4 regions of the Bradyrhizobium sp. USDA 4541 genome follow, and region 4 is predicted to be linked to each of the others. Evidence: predicted binding sites of a transcription regulator. Region 4 holds the regulator's gene; each other region holds the start of a gene.
The links. Region 4 encodes PhoB, which activates phosphate uptake and scavenging genes when phosphate is short. Its sites were predicted from a motif close to TGTCATNNANCTGTCAT; they were not measured.

Region 1: J2R80_RS07200 (alkaline phosphatase) is a predicted target of PhoB. The motif match lies at 2,323-2,339, and genes of this name have one in related genera.
Region 2: J2R80_RS30815 (RNA degradosome polyphosphate kinase) is a predicted target of PhoB. The motif match lies at 2,278-2,294, and genes of this name have one in related genera.
Region 3: J2R80_RS07605 (DUF2794 domain-containing protein) is a predicted target of PhoB. The motif match lies at 2,431-2,447, and genes of this name have one in related genera.

Annotation. Positions count from the first base shown of each region.
Region 1 is NZ_JALJZF010000001.1:1,523,378-1,527,637, forward strand. It holds gene J2R80_RS07195 (N-acetylmuramoyl-L-alanine amidase) at 1-321, opposite strand, end outside; gene J2R80_RS07200 (alkaline phosphatase) at 697-2,259, opposite strand; gene J2R80_RS07205 (TAXI family TRAP transporter solute-binding subunit) at 2,441-3,844, opposite strand; gene J2R80_RS07210 (4a-hydroxytetrahydrobiopterin dehydratase) at 4,057-4,260, shown strand, end outside.
Region 2 is NZ_JALJZF010000001.1:6,459,512-6,463,771, reverse strand. It holds gene J2R80_RS30815 (RNA degradosome polyphosphate kinase) at 1-2,204, opposite strand, end outside; gene J2R80_RS30810 (DnaA ATPase domain-containing protein) at 2,336-3,013, opposite strand; gene J2R80_RS30805 (CDP-alcohol phosphatidyltransferase family protein) at 3,101-3,643, opposite strand; gene purM (phosphoribosylformylglycinamidine cyclo-ligase) at 3,804-4,260, shown strand, end outside.
Region 3 is NZ_JALJZF010000001.1:1,605,112-1,609,371, reverse strand. It holds gene J2R80_RS07615 (ABC transporter permease) at 1-755, shown strand, start outside; gene J2R80_RS07610 (Bax inhibitor-1/YccA family protein) at 990-1,781, shown strand; gene J2R80_RS07605 (DUF2794 domain-containing protein) at 2,003-2,374, opposite strand; gene J2R80_RS07600 (thioredoxin family protein) at 2,902-3,663, opposite strand; gene acnA (aconitate hydratase AcnA) at 3,890-4,260, opposite strand, start outside.
Region 4 is NZ_JALJZF010000001.1:2,261,538-2,265,797, forward strand. It holds gene pstA (phosphate ABC transporter permease PstA) at 1-61, shown strand, start outside; gene pstB (phosphate ABC transporter ATP-binding protein PstB) at 58-876, shown strand; gene phoU (phosphate signaling complex protein PhoU) at 983-1,699, shown strand; gene phoB (phosphate regulon transcriptional regulator PhoB) at 1,845-2,555, shown strand; gene J2R80_RS10535 (GcrA family cell cycle regulator) at 2,851-3,363, opposite strand; gene J2R80_RS10540 (aspartate aminotransferase family protein) at 3,851-4,260, shown strand, end outside.

The sequences.
Region 1 (4,260 bases), 740 kb from region 4:
GGCGACATTCCGCGCGCTGATCGCGCCTTCCGATTGCGCGGTATGTCCGACATCCAGCACGATCCGGAACGTCGCGGGATCGCATTTGGCAGCGGCCGGCTTGAGAGCCGAAAGCGGCAGGGTGACTGGCCCCAGGGCGGCCAGCCGCATGGCGCGGTGCCTGGGCGGAGCGCGGTGCCTTGCCAATTTGGCAGCCCTTGTCGCCTTCGCGCGCTTCGGCGACTTGGCATGCTTGGGTGAGCTCCTGAAGAGATCGGGCAGCCAGCCGGCATCGCTGACTTCGATCGGCAGCAGCGCGAACACTGCGATCGCGACGACCAACAAGCGGCGAGGCCGAAACCTCGCAACGCTACCACTGAGCACGCGAAAGAATTCGCAGCGCCTCATGCTCCGCCCCTCCGGGCCCCCAGCATAACGGCTCTGACATCGGTACCGGAAGATGCCGGGGAGGTCCATCCCCGGCAATCGCGTTGCCTCGCCTTGGCGGCAAGGCCGTCAAGACCAAGAGTCCGGTTCCGTCGTGGCTGTGACCGAACTAGTGTCCCGAATCCGAAGTTCGCATCATTTGCCGCACCTTCGGAGCGAACTTCGGATTCGATAAGGACACTAGCAAGCTTATGATTCTAGTGTGCTTTATGAATGCGAAGTTCGTGAAAGTGGCTGCCGCGAAATCGCACGAACTTCGCATTCAGCACACTAGACCGGCTTCGGGTCGAGCGTGATCGCCCACAGCTCGGCGTCGACGCGGTCGCGCAGGCTTACCGTCATCTGCCCGCTCTTGCCGTCGATCTTGACGTGGCCGAAGAACTGCATGCCGGCCGACGGCGGCAGGTTCTGGTTGCCTTCGCCCGGCGCCTTGATGAACTTCACCTCGGGGCCGAAGGTGTTGTCGAGCTCGTTCGGACCGAACGTGCCGGCATGCAGCGGGCCGGAGACGAATTCCCAGAACGGATCGAACTCCTGGAACTGGGCCTTGTTCGGGTTGTAGTAGTGCGCGGCGGCGTAATGCACGTCGGCGGTCAGCCACACCGTGTTGACGATTCCCGCGGTCTTGATGAAACGCAGGATGTCGGCGATTTCGAGCTCGCGGCCGCGCGCCGGGCCATCGCCCTGCGCAAAGGCTTCCGAGCCCTTCTTGTTGGCGGCATCGTCATAGACGATCAGCGAGAGCGGCATGTCGGAGGCGATCACCTTCCAGGTGGCGCGCGAGTTGAGCAGCGCGCGCTTCAGCCAGGCCATCTGGTCCGGGCCGATGAAATAGGCGTCGGGGCCGTACTGCTCCTGCAGGTTCGGGCCGTTGGGGCCGCGATAGCTGCGCTCATCGAGCATGAAGACGTCGAGATGCGGACCGTAGCTCAGCGTGCGATAGACGCGGCCCGGCTCGACGATGCTCTCGCGCATCGGATACATCTCGTGGAAGGCCTTTGCCGCGCGCGCCGCGAGCACGGTGATGTCGCGCTCCTTGTAGGCCGCCGGCAGCTGTTTCGACAGCGACCAATTGTTGGTCACCTCGTGATCGTCCCACTGCACGAAGATCGGCACCTCGGCATTGAAGGCGCGGACGTTGTTGTCGAGGAAGTTATACTTGTGGGCGGCCCGGTATTCGTCGAGCGTCTCGGCCACCTTCGCCTTCTCGGGTATAGTGACGTTCTTCCAGATCTTGCCGTCGGGAAGCTTCACCTCGGACGGGATCACGCCGTCGGCGTAGATCGTGTCGCCGGAGTGCAGAAGGAAATCCGGAGCGTGCTTCTTCATCGCGGCGAAGGTGATCATGCCGCCGTCGTCGGGATTGATGCCCCAGCCCTGGCCGGCGACATCGCCGCCCCACACGAAGGAGACGTCGCGGCGGTCGCTCGGCGCGGTGCGGAAGCGTCCGACCACCGGCTCGCCGACGATGTCGATATGGGCGAGGTCGCGGAAGCGGACGCGGTAGAAGATGTCCTGGCCGGAGGGCAGGTTCTCCAGCAGCATCTTGGCGGTGAAGTCGCTCTCGGGCAGCGCCGTGATCGGCGGCAGTGTATGGGCGTCCTTGAACGATTCAGTGGTCGCGACCTCGACCATCATCTGCGCCGGCCGGTCCGCACGCGCCCACACCACGCCGCCGTCGACGCCGACATCGCCGGACTGCACGCCATGGGTGATCACGGGACGGTCGGCGGCGCGCGACAGATAGGGCATCGCAATCACGCCGGCGCCGGCCGCAGCCGCCGTGGAGAGAAAGCGTCGGCGGGTGAGATTTCGCGAGAACCGGATCGTCATAGGGAGCCTCCTCAGGTCACAGCGACAATGCGCCGCAGGCGCGCCAAGACCTAGAAAAATTCCATGACGGAGAGATTACAGCGGCGGGAGTGCGGGACGTAAGGGAAGCGCATCTGTCAGGCTCCCTTTCCTGAGTGCGGGGGAGGCAAGGGGGATTTGCGGATAAAGATTGGCGGCGCCCCTACGCCGTGCCCGCCGCCCTGAACTGCGTCGCAGCCCGTTGCAAATTCTGCGGCATGCTGAACAACAGCGCCTTGCGGTCGGCGACGGCGTTATGAAGCTGCTCGAGCGCGATGTTGAACGCGGTCAGCGTGCCTTCCTCGATCGCGCCGTGCTCGAAGCAGTCCAGCGTGTGGCGCAGGATGTCGTCGGCCTCCGCCTGCATCTGGTCGAGTTCCTCGATCGAATCGCTGTGCCGCGCGGCTTTCAGCATCTCCAGCAGGCGTTCGCGCTGCGAGGTGTTGGTGTTGCGCTCGTCCTGCTTGAGATAGCCGGCGAACCACGCACCGGCCGAGCCCATCGCCGAGAACGCCATCAGACTCCACCAGATGTAGTCGCTGTAGCGGTCGAGGAAGGTTTTTTCCTCGCCGTCGACAAACGCGGCGGCGCCCGGATGCACCGGAATGGTGGCATCCTTGTCGGTGTCCGGCGTCTCGATCTTGGCGGCGAGCGGGAAATCGGTCTTGAGCGACTGCCGGATCGCGAACAATTGCCGCGTGAATGCCGCGACCGTCGAGTCCGACAGGCCCTTCCGCGCAACGATGTGGTGCGAGAAGCTGATCGTCTTCACCTCATCATCGGGCCGGTCAGCGGAGCCGAGCGAGCCGGCGGGGATTTCCGCGGCCTCATAGGCCGGATGGTTCTGCGCGATCGCCTCGGAGGCGTCGATCGCAAGGAAGCTGGGCTCGCCGCCGTCGCGGACCGACGCCGTGATCGCATCGATCGTGATCTTGCTGTTGGCCGGGCCGACGGCGAGATAGGCGTCGGCCTTGAGGTTCTTGATCGCTTCCGCCGCCTCATTGGCCGGGAATTGAACGATCTCGACCTTCATCGGGTCGACGCCGTATTGCGTCAGGATCAGCTTCAGCAGATTGACATTGGCCGGGGTGCGGCCGACGACGCCGATCTTGCGGCCGGCAAGCTGCGCGATCTTGGTGATCCGCGCGGATTTCCGAACCTTGCCCTTGGCGGGCGGAACCCACATCACCACGACATTCTTGCGCAGGGTCGCGACCGCCTGGGCATTCTTCGGCACCTCGAGATCGCCGCGGATGATGGCGAGATCGGCCTTGCCGTCGGCCAGCGTCTGGGCGCTGGCAGTGGCGCCCTCGGTCTGCACCGGCCTCAGCTTGACCTGGGTGTTCTGCTGGTTGTTGAAGGCCTGCGCCAGCGCCTGCACGACCTTGACGTCATCGCTGTTGGCAGGACCGACCGCGATCCGCAGCGTCACCGGACGCACGGCGAAATAATAGCCGGCCAGCAACGTGCCGATGATGGCCAGCGCGCCCGCGATCAAAACGAACATCAGCCGCCGCTTTGCCGAACGCAGCGGCTTGGGCGACATGCTGGCGGAGCCGTCTGTCATCGATCTCGCAAACAATCGTCGGGGCTCAATCTCGCAAAACTACCAACGCGCATACATCCTCTATGTGTAGCAAATTACTGAACGGACAGATGTTACAACTCCGTCATGGTTACCAGCGGCGATAGGACGCGATTTCGGCCTTAATTTGGGCGTGGATCCCATCCCGGAGGCCGGTTGTTAGGCTAAAGTCGGCGTCAAACGGGAGGGTTACCATGGTCGAACGGCTGTCAGCGGAAGCGAGGAAGGCCGCCCTTTGGGAACTGGCCGGCTGGTCGGAGGCGTCCGGCCGCGAGGCGATCGCCAAGACTTTCGTGTTCAAGGACTTCAACGAGGCCTTCGGGTTCATGGCCCGCGCCGCCCTGGTCGCCGAGAAGAGCGACCATCACCCCGAGTGGAAAAACGTCTACAAGACCGTC
Region 2 (4,260 bases), 4.2 Mb from region 4:
TAAGACGATGGCTGCTGACGCTCGTTGCGACGCGTGAGACGGCGCGGTGAAGATTCCTTGAGAGACTTACCACGGCCGGACAGACTCGGATTTGTCATAAAGTAGTCATGCAGATTGAAGGGCTCTTCGCCTTTCGCGGCCTTCATACGCGTTGACGACCCATCCGGCAACAATTGCCAGCTTTGCTCGGTGTCCTTCAGGTTCGCGACCATGATCTGTTCGAGAACCTGCTGATGCACCGTGGGATTTTGCAGCGGACAGAGAACCTCGACGCGGCGGTCGAGGTTTCGCGGCATCATGTCAGCGGACGAGATATACACAGCAGCTTTTGTGCTCGGCAGGCCCTGACCCATGCCGAAGCAATAGATTCGGCCGTGTTCCAGGAACCGGCCGATCACCGATTTGACGCGGATGTTCTCCGACAGTCCCGGCAGCCCCGGCCGCAGGCAGCAGATGCCGCGCACCACGAGCTCGACCGAGACGCCGGCCTGCGAGGCCTCGTACAGCGCGTCGATGATATCAGGGTCGACCAGCGCATTCATCTTCATCCAGACCGCGCCGGGCCGGCCGTGCTTGACGTGGGCGATCTCGCCGTGGATGTGCTCGATGATCCGCTTGCGCAGCGTCAGCGGCGACACCGCCATCTTCTCGATGTCGCTCGGCTCGGCATAGCCGGTGATGTAGTTGAAGACCCGCGCGACGTCGCGGCCGATGATCGGATCCGAAGTGAAGTAGGAGAGGTCGGTGTAGATGCGCGCGGTGACCGGGTGATAGTTGCCGGTGCCGGTGTGCACATAGGTCGTGAGATTGCCGCCCTCGCGGCGCACCACCATCGACAGCTTGGCATGCGTCTTCAATTCGATGAAGCCGTAGACCACCTGCACGCCGGCGCGTTCGAGGTCGCGGGCCCAGCGGATATTGGCTTCCTCGTCGAAGCGCGCCTTCAGCTCGATCAGCGCGGTCACCGACTTGCCGGCCTCGGCGGCTTCCGCCAGCGCGCGCACGATCGGCGAATTGTTCGAGGTGCGATAGAGTGTCTGCTTGATCGCGACCACGTCGGGATCGCGTGCCGCCTGCTGCAGGAACTGCACCACGACGTCGAAGGATTCGTAGGGGTGATGGACCACGAGGTCCTTCTGGCGGATGGCGGCGAAGATATCGCCGCCATGATCGCGCACCCGCTCGGGGTGGCGCGGCACATAGGGCGGGAATTCGAGGTCGGGGCGATTGAGGCGGGTGAGCTGCGACAGCTCGTTCATCGCCAGCACGCCGTCGACCAGGATCACTTCGTCGTCTGCGGCCGACAAGGCGTGCTGCACGAAGATGCGCAGCTCCTCTGGCATCGTGGCCTCGATCTCGAGCCGGATCACCGACCCGCGGCGTCGCCGCTTGAGCGCGGTCTCGAACAGGCGAACGAGGTCTTCGGCCTCTTCCTCGATTTCGAGTTCGGAGTCTCTGATGATGCGGAATGCGCCTTGGCCCTTGACGGTGTAGCCGGGGAACAGGCGGCCGATGAAGAGACCGGTGGCCTGCTCCAGCGTGATCAGCCGCGCCGGCGCGCCTTCCTTGGTGGAGGGGATGCGGATGAAGCGGTCGATCTTGCCGGGCATGCGGATCAGCGCGTTCATCGCCTTGCCGTCGGAGATCCGCGACAATTGCAGCGCCACCGTGAAGCCGAGATTCGGGATGAACGGGAAGGGATGCGCCGGGTCGATCGCCAGCGGCGTCAGCAGCGGGAAGATGCTGTGGAGGAAGTGATCCTCAATCCAGCTGCGCTCGGACTTGGTGACGTCGCGGCCGTCGACCAGCTGGATGCCGACCTTGGCCAGGATATCCCGCAGGTCGCTCCAGATCGCCTGCTGGTCGGAGGCGAGCTGCGAGACGGTCTTGTTGATCATCACGAGCTGATCGGCCGGCAGCAGGCCGTCCGGGCTGCGCTCGGTAATGCCCTCGCGGACCTGCGCCTTGATGCCGGCGACACGGACCATGAAGAACTCGTCGAGGTTATTCGCCGAAATCGACAGGAAGCGGACCCGCTCCAGCACGGGATGGCCGAGATTGACCGATTCCTCGAGCACCCGCCGGTTGAAGTGCAGCCAGGAGAGCTCCCGGTTGATGAAGCGTTCGGGGCTGGTCGCGATTGCGGGAATGGCGGGAAATTCCGCCTCTTTTTCTTTGATTTCAGTAGCTTGTGCCGAGTCCATAAAGTGCTGGTCCAATTCAGGGCAGGGGCCGGGGCGGTGTAGCCGAGAGCCGCAGAGACCATGTGATATTGCGATGACGTTTCGATGACATTGATGTTCCGCTCGCCTGCGCCGTCAAGCCGCGGGATGGATCAGGCGTCGCGCAACAGCTCCGCCGCCAGCGCCCGCGTGACGGGACGGCCGAGCCGGAGTGCCTCGGTATCCAGGAGCTCGACCGCCTGCCGGACGGCAACGTAGGAACGCTCGATCCGGTTGCTCAGATAGCTGACCAGCGGTTCGTCCACGCTCATCTGGCGGTCGGCGCAGAACTTGACGATCAGGCCGCGGAACAGCTGGTCGTCCGGCGGCAGCAGCGTCACGGTCGGCACCGCGCGGAGCCGCGACCGCAGGTCGCGCAATTCGATCTCGAACGCCGAGGGCGGAATGCGCGCCGTGATCAGCACGTAGGCATCGTCCTGGCGCGCCAGATTTAAAAGATGAAACAGCGCGCGCTCGTCGAAATCCGCCGGCCTCAGGTCTTCGACGACGAGCGCACCGGTCGCAAGCGCGGTCGGCACCGTGTCGGCGGTCAGCGCATGCGCCGCGGTCGAGCGCGCGCCGGCGCTCTCGGCCCAGATCGCGGCGAGGTGGCTTTTGCCGGAGCCGTCAGGCCCGACCAGCAGCATGATTCGGTTTGGCCAGTCCGGCCAGCCGTCGATCAGCGCCAGCGCCGCCTCATTGGCAGGGCCCTCAAGGAAATCGTCGCGGGTCAGCTTCTCCTCGTGCGGCAGGGCCAAGGCCAATTGACGAGGTTGAACGCTACTGGCCACGCAGGTCTCCAAACCACTTTATCTAGCTATGCGTAAACGCGTTGCGTTTGTCGCGGGAAAACCGGCTTCCACTTTTCCGGATCCCGCCTACCGAGCTTCGATCGTGCTCATGTGCCGCACCCACTCCACGAGATAGAGGGACACCGAACCCAAAGTAAAGATCGTGACCAGGCCCATCAGGATCAGGTCGTAAGGGTGCGGCTGAAAGCCGAAGCCGAGCGAGGCCAGCACCAGCGCTGCGAACGCGACCTGCGCCACCGTGTTCAGCTTCGACACCATCAGCGGCTTCATCTCGACCGGCTTGTCGAACAACCATGACACAATCACGGCGGAGACGATCATGATGTCGCGTGACACCACGAGAATCACGATCCAGCGCGGCACCGCGCCCCAGATTCCGAGCGCGACATAGATCGACACCAGGAGCGCCTTGTCGGCGAGCGGATCGAGCAGGGCGCCGAGCTCGCTCGTCATGTTGAAGCGCTTGGCGAGGAAACCGTCGACCGCGTCCGAGACGCCGGCGATCACGAAGATCGCGAACGCAATCTCCATCTGGCTGGACACGATGGCCCAGACGATCACCGGCACCAGGATGATGCGGCCCAGGGTGATGATGTTCGGAATGCTCAACTTGGATCGCTTCCCGGCTAGAAGCCTGATTTTACTCGATATCCGGCTCTTTTGCGCAGCCGCCTTGTGTTATCTACATAGTATCGCGGCAGCAGCGCCGCGAGCCATTGCGCGGGGGCGGAATTCCTCGTAACCAGCCCCTGATCATCTGGAATTGGGCATGACCGAGCGCAAAAACGGGCTCACTTACGCGGATTCGGGTGTCGATATCGACGCCGGCAATCGACTGGTCGATCTGATCAAGCCGATGGTGCGGGCCACCGCGCGGCCTGGCGCGGACGCCGAGATCGGCGGTTTCGGCGGGCTGTTCGACCTCAAGGCCGCCGGCTTCAAGGATCCGGTCCTGGTGGCCGCGACCGATGGCGTCGGCACCAAGCTGAAGATCGCGATCGAGACCGGCATTCATGGCGGTATCGGCATCGATCTGGTCGCGATGTCGGTCAACGACCTCGTCGTGCAGGGCGCGGAACCGCTGTTCTTCCTCGACTATTTCGCCTGCGGCAAGCTGCACCCGGAGGCCACCGCGCAGATCGTCGCTGGTATCGCCGAGGGCTGCCGCGAATCCGGCTGCGCGCTGATCGGCGGCGAAACCGCCGAGATGCCCGGCCTCTACAAGG
Region 3 (4,260 bases), 660 kb from region 4:
AGGGCGAATGGTGGGGGCCGGACTACAGCGGGCCACCGCTGGTCTCGATGGAGAAGAAGATCGCCGACGGCCTGTCGTTGAAGATCGGCGACGAGATCGTCGTCAACGTGCTCGGACGCGACGTGCCGGCGAAAATCGCCAACCTGCGCAACATCGACTGGCAGGGCCTCGGCATCAATTTCGTGCTGGTGTTCTCGCCGAATGCCTTCAGGGGTGCGCCGCACAGCCATGTCGCGACCCTGACGGAACCACACGCCGATTCCGCCGACGACGCGCGCATCATCAAGCAGGTCGCCGACGCGTTCCCGATGGTGACCAGCGTGCGGGTCCGCGAGGCGCTGGAGACGGTCGGCAGCGTGGTCAGCAATCTGGTGCTGGCGATCCGCGGCGCCAGCGCCGTGACGCTGATCTCCGCGATCCTGGTGCTCGGCGGCGCGCTCGCCGCCGGACACCGCCACCGCGTCTATGACGCCGTGATTCTCAAGACGCTCGGCGCCACGCGGGTGCGACTGCTCGGCGCCTACGCGCTGGAGTACCTGATGATCGGTTTTGCAACCGCGGTGTTCGGGGTGATCGCCGGCTCGATCGCGGCCTGGCTGATCGTGACTAGGCTGATGACGCTGAGTTTTATCTGGCAGGCCGGCAGCGCCGCGCTGGTCGTGGTCGCCGCGCTGGTCGTCACGGTCGGACTGGGGCTCGCCGGGACGCTGCTCGCGCTAAACCAGAAGCCGGCCTCAGTGTTGCGGAATTTGTGACAAAATGTAGCGGCGCGAGCGCCGTTTTTGCCTATGATGCTAGGGCAGAGCGACATTCGGCCGCGCGTGGAAGCTTGCGTCGGATGTGTTAATTTCCCACATACCAATCGGGTCGGATAGTCGGTTTGAATGACACGGAATTAATGTTCCGCAAACCGAGCCATCTGAGATAGATTTACGACCGGCGCCGCAAATCCCTTGCGCTCCACCGGGACCAACCACGGGAATTCGACCATGTCGGACCTAGACCGCAACTACGCTTCTCCTTTCGGCCGGGCCGCCGGGCGCATTGACGCTGCGGCCGTCGACGCCGGTCTGCGCGCCTACATGCTGCGCATCTACAACTACATGAGCATCGGCCTGGCCATCACCGGCCTCGCCGCGCTCGGCGTCTACATGGGTGCGGTGACGACCGACCAGTCGGCCGCCGTCGCCAAGTTCGGCAACGCCTATCTGACGCAGTTCGGCTACGCGATGTTCGTGAGCCCGCTGAAGTGGCTGTTCATCCTCGCCCCTCTGGCGATGGTGTTCGTCATCTCGGCCGGCATCAACCGCCTGCAGCCCGCGACCGCCCAACTCCTGTTCTGGGTGTTCTCGGCGCTGATGGGTCTGTCGCTGTCGTCGATCTTCCTGGTGTACACGCACACCTCGATCGTGCGCGTGTTCTTCATCACCGCGGCAACGTTCGGTGCGCTGAGCCTCTACGGCTACACCACCAAGCGTGACATGAGCGGCATGGGCTCGTTCCTGTTCATGGGTCTGATCGGCATCATCATCGCGAGCCTGGTCAACCTGTTCCTGGCGAGCTCGGCGCTGCAGTTCATCGTGTCGGTGGTCGGCGTGCTGGTGTTCGCGGGCCTCACCGCCTGGGACACCCAGCGGCTGAAGAACGACTACATCTACGGCTACGCCTCGCAGGGTGGCGTGATGGCAGAGCGTGCGGCAATCACTGGTGCGCTGTCGCTCTACCTGAACTTCATCAACCTGTTCACGCTGCTCCTGCAGCTGCTCGGCCAGCGCGACTAAGCGCCTCGAGCGAGCCGATCAAATCCAAGCCCCGGCCATTCCGCCGGGGCTTTTCTTTTGGGCGAGGCGAGATGTGATGTAGCCCGGATGAAGCGCAAGCGAAATCCGGGACAGGCTCATCCGCGGCTTCAACGGCCCCGGATTGAGCGGAGCCTGCCATCGAGCGCGTTCGCGCGGCCCGTTGGCTCCATCCGGGCTACAAGCGGACTGACCTGACGCGCTTACACCAGCGACAGCTTGCGATCGATCACGAACAGCACGCGTTCGAGTTCATGGCCACGACGGAGGATCAGGCCGGTCGCGGAAATCACGCTGTACATGCCCTGCTTGCGCGCAAGCCGGGGGTCCTTCTCGATCCGGTAGATCGGCACTTCCGACGCGCGCCGGAACACCGAGAACACGGCACGGTCCTTCAGGAAGTCGATCGCATAATCGCGCCACTCGCCGTCGGCGACCATGCGGCCGTAGAGATTGAGAATGCGGTTGAGTTCAAGTCGATTGAAAGTCACGCGATTGGGCTGAGGGGTCGCGGCGGCGGTGCGCGCCGCGGCACGACTCCCGCTCGGATCAGTGTCCTCCGAGATCAAACTCATCGAGCGCCTCCTGTCACCTCGGTGGCGATCGGGTTCCGAAGGCCCCTCTTCGGGATCGTCACGAGAGTGACATGATCGCGCTAAGCGCGCGGGCCCGCAAGGGGCCAATCGCAATGCAACCGGGCCTTAACCACCGCCGCGCGCGGCGGATTGTCCGAAAAACCGCAGAGTCACGGGAACGTTAGCGGAATCATATTGCTGCCCCACTTCCGCCCATCGCCCGCCCCGCTGCCCTGCGAAAACGAAATCCTGCGTTGGCCCGGTCCTTTCGGTTCCGGATTCCTCAGCCCCCAGCCCCCCGGGGCCGTCGGGATCGGGCCTGTTCGCAGGGGAGTCAAATCCCAACACTGGGCCAACGAAAGTTGGTCCTTTTTGTTTTGGGACCTGCGCAAGCAAGACGCGCGCGCCAAGCACCGGCGCCTTCCTTTCGGCAGATCACTGAATGCAGGTTTGTCGCCATGCGGCTGCACGAAAACATGCGTGCGACCGGCGGAAGCCAGCGCATCGCGCCTTACCGCAGCGAGGCGCTAGTGAAGTGAGGTGAAGGCAGCGCCGAGCATCGGGCCCGGCTTGTCGCGGTTGCCGTCCTGGACGTACACCGCCGCAGCATCGACACCGTCACGCGTGATGTTCTCCAGCGGCACGGTCCAGCTCCCGGACGAACCGTTCCAGTCACCGACCTTGAGGAGATTGCGCACGACGTTGTGGTAGGTGATCTCGCGGCCGCGGTTCTCGCCGCGCGCGATCGAGATCGGCACCGACTTCGAGATCGAGCAGATCCAGACCTCGCCGCGCGACACGGCCGGCGACTTCGATGCGGCGACCGACACGTTGATCTGCTTGCCGCTCAGCGTCATCGTCACGGGCACCGACATCACGCTGCCGCTCCTTTCGGTGTCCTTGATGGCGTCCTCGATACTGGCGCGATCGCTGCCGATCACATGCGCGGAGCCATTGATCACGGCTTGCGGCGTGTAGACGTCGCGGTCGCCGCGAACATGCGAATAGGCCTTCTGGCGCGCGCTGAAACGGGAATCGGCCAGCGTGTCCTTCCAGCCGAGATAGTCCCAATAGTCGATCGGCATGCTCAGCGCGATGACGTTGGGGTCCTTCGCGAGGTCACCGATGATCTTGTCCGCGGGCGGACAGGACGAGCATCCCTGCGAGGTGAAGAGTTCGACGACGGCACGCGGATCGGCGTGGGCGGGGCGGATGATCGCGACGATTGCGCAGATACCAAGGGCGCTGGACCATCGCGAGATACAGTTATAGGCCATCATCGCTGTCATACTGCGAACCAGTCGTGATGATTTCCATCCGTAATTGTACGGAGCATGAAGTCTGTCCCTGAACTTGCGTGCCCCAAAACGCGAGAAAGCGGCCTTTTCATAGGCCGCCTTCTTTTTAGCCGCTACTCACTAAGCAGTGAGGCACCGATCACAAATCCGCGTTGGAGCATGGTCCGGAAAAGTGTGAAACGGTTTTCCGGACAGACCATGCTCAAACAAAGGGGCCTTAGGCCGCGAGTTTGCGCAGCACATAATGCAGGATGCCGCCGTTGCGATAGTAGTCGAGCTCGTCCAGCGTATCGATGCGGCAGAGCAGCGGGACATCCTTTTTGCCGCCGTCAGCGGAGACGATCTCGGCCGTTAGCGTCTGGCGCGGCTTCAGGTCGCCCTGCAGCCCGCGGATCGTGACCTTCTCGTCGCCCTTGAGGCCGAGCGAGGACCACGACGTGCCGTCCTGGAAGGTGAGCGGAAGCACACCCATGCCGACCAGGTTGGAGCGATGGATGCGCTCGAAGCTCTGGCAGATCACCGCGCGCACGCCGAGCAGGCGCGTGCCCTTTGCGGCCCAGTCGCGCGACGAGCCGTTGCCGTATTCGG
Region 4 (4,260 bases):
CACCGTGCTCGCGTTGAATATCGGCGCGCGTATCCTTGGTGCCGAAAGGGCCGCAAAATGACCGAGCTTTCCGTCTCCACGACTGCCGCAGGCCACATTCCCCAGGTTCCGCTGCCGGAAGCGCCGCCGAAAGTCACGGTGCGCAACCTCAACTTCTATTACGGCGAGCACCACGCGCTGAAGAACATCAACCTGACGCTCGGCACCAACCGCGTCACGGCGTTCATCGGCCCGTCCGGCTGCGGCAAGTCGACCCTGCTGCGCATTTTCAACCGGATGTACGACCTGTATCCGGGTCAGCGCGCGGTCGGCCAGCTGATGCTGGACCAGACCAACATTCTCGACCCCAAGCTCGACCTCAACTTGCTGCGCGCGCGGGTCGGCATGGTGTTCCAGAAGCCGACGCCGTTCCCGATGACGATCTACGAGAACATCGCCTTCGGCATCCGCCTCTATGAGAAGATCTCGAAGTCCGAGATGGACGACCGGGTCGAGAAGGCGCTGCGCGGCGGCGCGCTGTGGAACGAGGTCAAGGACAAGCTGAACGCCTCCGGCCTGTCGCTCTCCGGCGGCCAGCAGCAGCGCCTGTGCATCGCACGCACCGTGGCGGTGCGCCCCGAGGTGATCCTGTTCGACGAGCCGTGCTCGGCGCTCGACCCGATCTCGACCGCCAAGGTCGAGGAGCTGATCCAGGAACTCTCCGAGGACTACACGATCGCGATCGTCACCCACAACATGCAGCAGGCGGCGCGCGTCTCCGACAAGACCGCCTTCATGTATCTCGGCGAGCTGATCGAGTTCGACGACACCAACAAGATCTTCACCTCACCGAGCGATCGGCGCACCCAGGACTACATCACCGGCCGGTTCGGTTGACCGGCGCATGATCCGGAAAAGTGGAAACCGGTTTTCCGATCAGGTCATGCTAAAATTCAGGACACGAAGCCATGATCCCCGGGATCATGGTTGAGGGAGACAAGCGATGGCTTCTGAACATACCGCCAAGGCATTCGACAGCGACCTGCAGGAGTTGACCCGCCTGGTCGCCGAGATGGGCGGCCTGGTCGAACGAATGATTACCGAGTCGGTCGACGCGCTGATCCGTCGCGACGTCGCGCTCGGCAAGCGCGTGGTCGCCGCCGACATCGAGATCGACAATCTGCAGCGCAACATCGAAGAGCGCGCGGTGCTGACGATCGCGCGCCGCCAGCCGATGGCGATCGACCTGCGTGAGATCGTCAGCGCGATGCGCGTCGCCACTGATCTCGAGCGGATCGGCGACCTCGCCAAGAACATGGGCAAGCGCGTCGCGGCGCTGGAGAGCGATTTCCAGCCGCTGAAGTTGATCCGCGGCCTCGAGCACATGACCGACCTCGTGCTGTCGCAGGTCAAGTCGGTGCTCGACGCCTATGCCGCGCACGACCTGCCGGCGGCGATGAACGTCTGGAAGGGCGACGAGGAGGTCGATGCGATCTGCACCTCGCTGTTCCGCGAACTGCTCACCTACATGATGGAAGATCCGCGCAACATCTCGTTCTGCATCCATCTGATGTTCTGCGCCAAGAACATCGAGCGGATCGGCGATCACGCCACCAATATCGCCGAGACCGTGTTCTACATGATCGAGGGCCAGCAGATCACCGACAAGCGCCCGAAGGGCGACATGACCACTTTTGCCACCACGGTGCCGGGCAACTGAGGCATGATCGGCAAGCACGGAACCGGCAAGAGCGAAACTGGACGATCCTCGCGACAAATCGTTTCCGCGGGGACTATGCTCAAGGAAGTAAGCGTTTCGGTTTGCGTCTGGGCAACGGATCACCACAGAGAAAGAACTTAAACCGATGAGCGCACGCATTCTGGTAGTCGAAGACGAGGAAGCGCTGACGACGCTGTTGCGCTACAATCTCGATGCGGAAGGCTACGATGTCGAGACGGTGGGGCGCGGCGACGATGCGGATACAAGGCTGAAGGAGCGCGTCCCCGACCTCGTGGTGCTGGACTGGATGCTGCCGGGCCTGTCCGGCATCGAACTGTGCCGCCGCCTGCGGGCGCGGCCCGAGACCAAGCAGCTTCCGATCATCATGCTGACCGCGCGCGGCGAGGAAAGCGAGCGCGTGCGCGGGCTTGCCACCGGCGCCGACGATTACATCGTCAAGCCGTTCTCGGTGCCGGAGCTGCTGGCGCGGGTGAAGGGCCTCTTGCGCCGCGCCAGCCCGGAGCGGCTTGCGACCGTGCTGACCTACGGCGACATCGAGCTCGACCGCGAGAAGCGCCGCGTGGCGCGCTCGGGCCGTCCGATCGATCTCGGGCCGACCGAGTATCGCCTGCTCGAATTCTTCCTCGAGCATCCCGGCCGCGTGTTCAGCCGCGAGCAATTGCTCGACAGCGTCTGGGGCCGCGACATCTACATCGATGAGCGCACCGTCGACGTGCATATCGGCCGCCTGCGCAAGCTGCTCAATCCGGGCCGCGAGCAGGATCCGATCCGCACTGTGCGCGGCGCCGGCTACGCGCTCGACGACCGCTTTGCCAAGGCCGAGCCGCAGCCGTAACGGCCATGCGGCATTCATAAACCGCAACACGGCGTCGTCCCGGCGAAAGCCGGGACCCATACGCCGCGGCCAGCGCAATCGGCACGCGGCCAGACGGCTTTCTAACAACACCCATTCGTGGTTATGGGTCCCGGCCTGCGCCGGGACGAGGCCGGTGATGTAGCGGTAGCCCGGATGGAGCCGACGGGTCGCGCGAACGAGCGCCCCGTTGGCTCCATCCGGGCTGCGTCACACAAAAAAATCCCCGCTTTCGCGGGGATTTGTCTTTGAGGTCTTCCGTCGTTTTCCCGAGTGCTCACTTGATCTGCGGTTTCGCCGACGGCCGGCGGCGATCGGCGGCGGGCTGGTAGGCGACGCGCGAGTGATGCGCGCAATAGGGCAGGCCGCCGAGCGCTTTGCCGCCGCAGAAGAAGAATTCCGGGCTCGAGGGATCGCCGACCGGCCAGTGACAGGTGGCCTCGTTGAGCTCGAGCAGCGACAGCCGCTGGCTCATCGGCACCACATTGTCGTAGGAGATCGGATCGGGCTCCATCTCGGCCTCGAAGGCGTGCGCCAGCGCGGTGTTGCCGCGCGAGACCGGGCGCGCCACCCGCATCATGTGCTGGGCGGGGCGGGCCTTGCGCTGCCGCGGCGCGGCCGTGGAGGGTGCCTTGGCGCGGCCGGAGAGGCCGAGCCGATGCACTTTGCCGATCACGGCGTTTCGCGTCACATTGCCAAGTTCCGCCGCGATCTGGCTGGCCGACAGGCCGGACTCCCAGAGTTTCTTCAGCTGCTCGACGCGATCGTCGGACCAGGTCAATACAGTCATCGCATTCTTCCCTTCGCGTAGCGCCGGCCAATCATTGGAGCGGCGCTGCGAGCCAATCTGGACAAATATCCCTGCGGCCAGAATCCCTTAGCCCTCGCCGGGCACGGTGTTGCGCCCGAACGTTTACGCGAGACACAAAGGCTACTTAGAGGGTCCAGTACCGCCGCACGAGATGTCGTACCCGACAGGCCAAACGCTACAATATGGCGTGACTCTGGCGCAAGAGTCCGCGGTCGTGCGTCCACATGTTCCCACACAGTTAAGCATCGCGATGAGGCTTTTCCACCGCACCGGAATGCTCCGGATTGCGCTCGTTTCGCATTGCAGGAAGGCCACTTCGTGGCGATTGACACTTACCGACCGCAGCATAGAATGCCCGCCACGTGCCGCCCGCAAAGGCGGCCGTTTTGTTTTCCGAAGCTGGCCGTTGCTGCGCTGGCGTCAAGGCGCGCGGCAATTGTCGGCTTAAAAACCGTCAGTGATCGTCATGACCAACGCTGCCACGTCGCATCTGCTCCCCGTCTTCGCCAGGGTCGATCTCGGTTTCGAGCGCGGTGAGGGCGCCTGGCTGATCGCAACCAACGGCGACCGCTATCTCGATTTCACCTCGGGCGTCGCGGTCAACGCGCTCGGGCACGCGCATCCGCATCTCGTCAAGGCGCTGCAGGAACAGGCGACCAAGCTCTGGCACATGTCGAACCTGTTCAAGAGCCCGGACGGCGAGGTGCTTGCCGCGCGGCTGTGCGAGCAGAGCTTTGCCGACTTCGTGTTCTTCTGCAATTCCGGCGCTGAAGCGATGGAGGGCGTGATCAAGCTGGTCCGCCACTATCACTTCTCCAAGGGCCATGGCGAGCGCTACCGCATCATCACCTTCGAGGGCGCCTTCCACGGCCGCAC